Regions from separate parts of the Streptomyces sp. NPDC002386 genome, predicted to be linked through region 1. Evidence: riboswitches for the same ligand, from Rfam matches in the RefSeq annotation. Region 1 holds a riboswitch; the other holds the start of a gene.

Evidence for each region. Region 1 has a riboswitch for S-adenosylmethionine ahead of thrC (threonine synthase). Riboswitches for the same ligand answer to the same signal wherever they lie in the genome.
Region 2: another riboswitch for S-adenosylmethionine. It lies ahead of ACWCPN_RS34690 (aminotransferase class V-fold PLP-dependent enzyme); the one in region 1 lies ahead of thrC (threonine synthase).

The regions. Positions count from the first base shown of each region.
Region 1 is NZ_JBSFBX010000003.1:140,586-143,984, reverse strand. Features, by position in the region: gene ACWCPN_RS07795 (cold-shock protein) at 1-80, opposite strand, end outside; gene ACWCPN_RS07790 (MoaD/ThiS family protein) at 524-799, opposite strand; gene thrC (threonine synthase) at 796-2,079, opposite strand; SAM riboswitch class I at 2,097-2,238, opposite strand; gene ACWCPN_RS07780 (glucosyl-3-phosphoglycerate synthase) at 2,399-3,370, shown strand.
Region 2 is NZ_JBSFBX010000033.1:7,131-10,529, reverse strand. Features, by position in the region: gene ACWCPN_RS34695 (Lrp/AsnC family transcriptional regulator) at 1-162, shown strand, start outside; gene ACWCPN_RS34690 (aminotransferase class V-fold PLP-dependent enzyme) at 192-1,562, opposite strand; SAM riboswitch class IV at 1,744-1,860, opposite strand; gene trpD (anthranilate phosphoribosyltransferase) at 1,945-3,009, opposite strand; gene qcrB (cytochrome bc1 complex cytochrome b subunit) at 3,133-3,399, opposite strand, start outside.

The DNA.
Region 1 (3,399 bases):
AATACGTCCGCACCACCGTCGACCGCGATGAAGCCGTACCCCTTCTCCGCGTTGAACCACTTGACGGTGCCCTGAGCCATGCCTAACTCCCCTATTACTGGCCCTTGCACAGATCCGCACTTCGCGGACCCGGGTCAGACCTCACCCCCCATTGGACGGGGGCGTGCGCCGGAACGCGTCGACCGCCGCTGAATGTATCTGCCCAACTGCCGTCTGCAACAGGTCAATCGGACGAGAAATATGGACGCGAACGGTCCGGAATGTAGCGTGAATTCGCCCGAATTCAGGGCAAGTCGGGCCCCATAAAATGCGCAAAAGCCGCAGAAAGCACCCACACTTTGGCTACTTCTTGTCGGGTGCACCGCGGTGAATCCAAGACTCCCGAACCGCGGTCCGGGAGCGGGTTCCCCAACTCTACCGCGCTCAATCACACAGAATGGCCCCCTCCGTTTCTCTCACGGGGGAGGCCATTCGATGAACAATCGGTAACCGGAGTTACCGAAGGTAATGATCGGTCATTCTGTCAGCCGCCGGCGACGGCCGGAATGATGGAGACACCGGCGCCGTCCGGAGTCGCGGTCTGCAGCCCCTGCTCGAAACGGACATCGTCGTCGTTGACGTACACATTGACGAAACGGCGCAGCTTGCCCTGGTCGTCCAGCACCCGGGCGGCGATCCCGGTGTGGTTCGCCTCCAGGTTCTCGATGACCTCGGCGAGGTTCGCGCCCTCGGCGGCGACCTCGGCCTGCCCGCCGGTGTAGGTGCGCAGGATGGTGGGGATGCGAACGGTCACGCTCATGCGAGGCCAGCCTCTCGGAAGGAGTCCAGGTTCGGGCGGATGGTGGCGGTCAGCCCGGTGCCGGCCACCGCGTCGAGGGTCTTGAGGCCGTCGCCGGTGTTGAGGACGACCGTGGTCTTCGCCGGGTTCAGCACGCCCTCCTTGAGCAGCTTGCGGGTGACGCCGACGGTCACGCCGCCGGCCGTCTCCGCGAAGATGCCCTCGGTCCGGGCCAGCAGCTTGATCGCGTCCACGACCTCCGCGTCCGTCACGTCCTCCACCGCTCCGCCGGTGCGGCGGGCGATGTCCAGGACGTACGGCCCGTCGGCCGGGTTGCCGATGGCGAGGGACTTGGCGATGGTGTCCGGCTTCTGCGGCCGTACGACGTCGTGGCCCGCCTTGTACGCGGTCGACACCGGCGAGCAGCCCTCGGCCTGGGCACCGAAGATCTTGTACGGCCGGTCCTCGACCAGGCCGAGCCTGATCAGCTCCTGGAGACCCTTGTCGATCTTCGTGAGCTGGGAGCCGGAGGCGATCGGGACCACGATCTGGTCCGGCAGCCGCCAGCCGAGCTGCTCGCAGACCTCGTACGCCAGGGTCTTGGAGCCCTCCGCGTAGTACGGCCGCAGGTTTACGTTGACGAAGCCCCAGCCCTCGCCGGCCGGGTCGCCGATCAGCTCGGAGCAGAACCGGTTCACGTCGTCGTAGTTGCCCTCGATGCCGACGAGCTCGCCGCCGTAGATCGCGGCCATGACGACCTTGCCCTGCTCCAGGTCGTGCGGGATGAACACGCAGGAGCGGAGGCCGGCCCGGGCGGCGGCGGCGCCGACCGCGCCGGCGAGGTTGCCGGTGGAGGAGCAGGACAGGGTGGTGAAGCCGAAGGCGCGGGCGGCCTCCAGGGCCTGGGCGACGACGCGGTCCTTGAAGGAGTGCGTGGGGTTGCCGGAGTCGTCCTTCACGTACAGGCCGCCGGTGACGCCCAGCTCGCGGGCCAGGTTGTCGGCCTTGACGAGCTTGGTCCAGCCCGGGTTCAGGTTCGGCTTGTCGGCCACGTCGGCGGGGACGGGCAGCAGCGGCGCGTAGCGCCAGATGTTCGCGGGACCCGCCTCGATGCGCCGGCGCAGCTCTTCGGCGTCGTAGGCGGAGAAGTCGTAGGCGATCTCCAGCGGGCCGAAACACTCCTCGCACGCGAAGACCGGTCCGAGGGGTACCCGGTGGCCGCACTCGCGACAGCTCAGGGCAGCGGCGGGGCCGAGATCGACGGCGGGATTGCTGGTGCTTGCAACTGTCTGCACAGCCATGGAGGCGAGGCCCTTTCTCCTCATCTTCCTCACGACGCATCTCGCCGTGAGACGGATTTGGCACCTTCCCTGGCCGGGAGCCTCGCGCGAAACGAGTGCGGCTCAGGGGGGTTGCCGGGGCTTCATCGGGCCGTGTCCCTCTGCCCCTCTGGATGAGCGGTATTCGGTTGTGAACGCCGGGAGACCCCCGACATGCGATGGTCATCGGCGTTGTTCAAGACTGTAACCGACGGCCGGGACAGTTGAGATAGTCGTCCGAACCGCGAGATGCATCACCCCCCTCAACAGGTGTGATCACGACAGTGAGGAGCCGCAGACCGTGCTGGAAGAAGTCGAGCGCTGGCTGGCCACCCGCTCCTGGTCCGTGGCCGACCGCCCGCTGCACGGAGTCCTGGCCGCCAAGCAGCGCACCGGGCAGTCCGTCTCCGTCGTCCTGCCCGCGCTCAACGAGGAGGAGACGGTCGGCGACATCGTCGCCGTCATCCGTCACGACCTCGTGCGGCAGGCTCCGCTGGTCGACGAGATCGTCGTCGTCGACTCCGGCTCCACCGACCGCACCGCTCAGGTCGCCGCCGCGGCGGGCGCCCGGGTGGTGCACCGCGACAGCGTCCTGCCGCGCATACCGGCCGTCCCCGGCAAGGGCGAGGTGCTGTGGCGCTCGCTGCTGGCGACGAGCGGGGACATCGTCTGTTTCGTCGACGCCGACCTGAGGGAGTTCTCCTCCGACTTCGTCCTCGGCATCGTCGGCCCGCTGCTCACCGACCCGGACGTCGACCTGGTCAAGGCGATGTACGACCGCCCGCTCACCGTGCCCGGCGGGCGCGCCTCCGGCCCGGCCGCCGCCGGGCAGGGCGGCCGGGTCACCGAGCTGATGGCCCGCCCGCTGCTGAACATGCACTGGCCGCAGCTCGCCGGCTTCGTGCAGCCGCTGGGCGGGGAGTACGCGGCCCGCCGCTCGCTGCTGGAGCAGCTTCCGTTCCCGGTGGGCTACGGTGTGGAGCTGGGCATGCTGGTGGACGCGCTGCACCTGGTGGGGCTGGACGCGCTGGCCCAGGTGGACGTGGGGGTGCGCAGGCACCGGCACCAGGACGGGCAGGCGCTCGGCCGGATGGCCGCGGCCATCTACCGCACCGCCCAGCTCCGGCTGGCCCGCGGCCACCTCGTACGGCCCTCGCTCACCCAGTTCGAACGGGGCGAGGACGGGTTCGAGCCGCGCACCTACCCGGTGGACACCGAGGAGCGGCCGCCGATGGTGGAGATCGCCGAGTACGCGCACCGCAAGGTGGCCTGAGCCACGGGCGTGCGGCGCGTTGAACGCGG
Region 2 (3,399 bases), on a different contig from region 1:
ATCGCCATGGTGCGGGTGCGGCAGCACGAGGACCTGGCCGACGTCATCCCGGGACGGATCAGCAAGATCCCCGGTGTGCAGGGCACCGACACGCACGTCGCGTTCCGCACGTACTCCCAGCACGACCTGGAGGCGGCGTTCGCGATCGGTCTCGACTCGTGAACGCCGCCTCCTAGCGGTCCGCACCCGGCTCAGGCCTGGTCGCGCACCGGGACGCAGCGGCCGTCCTCGGTGCGGTAGCGCCACCGCGCGCCGTCGCGGACCAGTTCCCGCACCGCGTCGACGAAGCGCTCGACGTGCTCGTCGGGCGTGCCCGCCCCGAAACTGACCCGGACCGCGTTCAGGGACTTCTCACCGGGCGCGGCCTCGGGCGACCCGCACTCGCCCTGGGTCCGCGGGTCGCCGCCCAGCAGGGTGCGGACCAGCGGGTGGGCGCAGAACAGGCCGTCGCGGACGCCGATGCCGTACTCGGCGGAGAGCGCGGCGGCGAAGTGGGAGCTGTTCCAGCCGTCGACGACGAAGGAGAGCACGCCGACCCGCGGCGCGTCGTCACCGAACAGGGAGAGCACCCGGACCTCCGGCACCTCGGCGAGACCCGCCCGGACCCGGTCGATCAGGTGCTGCTCGCGGGCCACCAGGGCGTCCCAGCCGGCCTCGGTGAGGGCCTTGCAGGCGGAGGCGATGGAGTAGGCGCCGATGACGTTCGGGGAGCCGGCCTCGTGGCGCGCGGCGCTCTCGTGCCACTCCACGTCCACTCCCCCGTCCTCGCGCCGCGTGACCTTGCGGCTGGCGCCGCCGCCCGCGAGGTACGGCTCGGCCGCGGACAGCCAGTCGGCCCGGCCGGCCAGCACCCCGGAGCCGAAGGGCGCGTACAGCTTGTGACCGGAGAAGGCCACCCAGTCGACGTCCAGGTCCCGGACCGACACCGGGTGGTGCGGGGCGAGCTGGGCGGCGTCCAGGACGATCCGGGCGCCGTGCGCGTGGGCCGCGGCGGCCAGCTCGCGCACCGGCCACAGCTCCCCGGTGACGTTGGAGGCGCCGGTCACGCACACCAGGGCCGGGCCGTACGGGTCGCGGTCGGCGAGGGCCCGCTCCAGGGTCTCCACGGCCTGCCGCGGGGTGCGCGGCGCGTCGAGGACGGTCACCCTCGCGTCCTGCCAGGGCAGCAGCGCGGCGTGGTGCTCGGTCTCGAAGACGAAGACCTCGCAGCCGGCCGGGAGCGCCCGGGCGAGCAGGTTCAGGGAGTCGGTGGTCGACCGGGTGAAGACCACCTGGTCGCTCTCGCGGCAGTCGAGGAATCCGGCGACCGTCCGGCGGGCGTTCTCGAACAGGTCGGTGGAGAGCTGGGAGAGGTAGCCGGCGCCGCGGTGGACGCTGCCGTAGAACGGCGCGTAGGCGGCGACGTCGTCCCAGACGCGGCGCAGGGCGGGGGCGCTGGCGGCGTAGTCCAGCGCGGCGTAGGTGACCTCGCCGCCCGTCACGAGCGGGACGGTGACGTCATCGCCCAGAACGGGCAGCCGGTCACAAATGGTGCGGGCGACGGCAGCGGTGGAGACGGACATGGTGAACTCCCGTGAGGCAGGCCGGTGTCACCGTGCGAGCGGTACGGCTCGAAGCACGGCGGAAGGTGAAAAGGGGTACGCGGAGGCGGGGCTCTACGCCCTATCGCATTCGCTTGCTCACAGAAGGCTCCCTCGACGACCAGGACCCCTGGTCCCGCGCTCCTTCAGGAGCCGCGCGAGGGGTCCGCGCTTGCCGTGGACCTCGCTGCCCACGACCTGGTCCTCACCCGGGGCACCCCGCCACGGACGGAGGGTTGCCGGACAGCCGGCCGGGGCCGAATGGCTGTCACTCATGACCTGGTTCAGTATCCTGCCACACGATCTTCTGTGCGCAAGGCGCGGTCCGCCATTCGGACCGCGCCCCGCGTCACACCGGCGGGTGTCAGGCGTTGCTGGCCGCCACCCACCGCTCCAGCGTCCGCTTCGCCGCCCCGCTGTCGATCGACTCCGCCGCCCTCGCCATGCCCGCGCGGAGCTGCTCGGTGAGCGGCTGGTCGTCCGGCCGCAGGGCGACCAGCGCCGCCGCCGAGTTCAGCAGGACCGCGTCCCGGACGGGGCCGTGCTCGCCGTCGAGCACGCGCCGGGCCACCTCGGCGTTGTACGAGGCGTCGGCGCCGCGCAGCGCCTCCACGGGGACCAGCTCGATGCCGGCGTCCCGGGGGTCGAAGCGCTCCTCGGCGACCTTGCCGTCCCGGACCACCCACACCCGGGACGTCGAGGTGGTGGTCAGCTCGTCCAGGCCGTCGTCGCCCCGGAACACCAGGGCGGAGTTCCCGCGCTCGGCGAGGACGCCGGCCACGATCGGGGCCATGCGCGGATCGGCCACCCCGACGGCCTGGGCGCGCACCTTGGCCGGGTTGGTCAGCGGGCCGAGCACATTGAAGGTGGTGCGGATGCCCAGCTGGCCGCGGGCCGCCGCGACGTGGCGCAGCGACGGGTGGAACTTCACCGCGAAGCAGATGGTGATGCCGGCCTCCTCGGCGACCTCGGCGACCCGCCGCGGGGTCAGACCCAGGTTGATGCCGAGCTTCTCCAGGACGTCGGAGGAGCCGGAGGCGGAGGACGCGGCGCGGTTGCCGTGCTTGACGACCTTCGTGCCGGTGCCGGCGACGACGATCGACGACATGGTGGAGATGTTCACCGTCTTCGCGCCGTCACCGCCGGTGCCGACGATGTCCACGGCGGGCCCGGGCACCTCGATCACGTTGGCGTGCTCGTACATGGTCCGCACGAGGCCGGTGATCTCCTGCACCGTCTCGCCCTTGGCGCGCAGCGCCACCATGAACCCGGCGATCTGGGCGTCCGTCGCCTCGCCGCGCATGATGAGGTCCATGGCCCAGGCGGTCTCGTCGGCGGACAGGTCCCGGCCGTCCAGCAGGCCGTTCAGCAGGGCGGGCCAGGAACGGCCCGCCGCGGTGTCGCCTCCAGCGGGGGTCACAGCGCTCATAGCCGCTCCTGGGTTTCGTCGCAGAACAGTGTGCTCCCACCCTATCCAGCACCGGACACGGCGAAGGGCCCCGTCCGCAAGCCGGACGGGGCCCTTCGACTGTGGCGTGGCGACGCTCGGGGATCAGTGGTGGCCGTGGCCGCTCGTGATCTCCCGGTACTCCTCGACGGTGGCCTTCGGGATCTGGTTGTCCTCGCCGTAGTAGGCGTTGCTGAGCTTGGCGCGCAGCTTCTCGGACCCCTTCACCTTGCGCTCGACACCGTTCTCGTCCACCGTCGGGCCGATCTCGGCCGGCTCGTACTGGTGGTGGGCGGTGAGGGTGTGGAGCTGCTCCTGGCTGAGCGGCTCGTGGATCTCGATGAACTCACCGTGCGGCAGGCGCTTGATGAT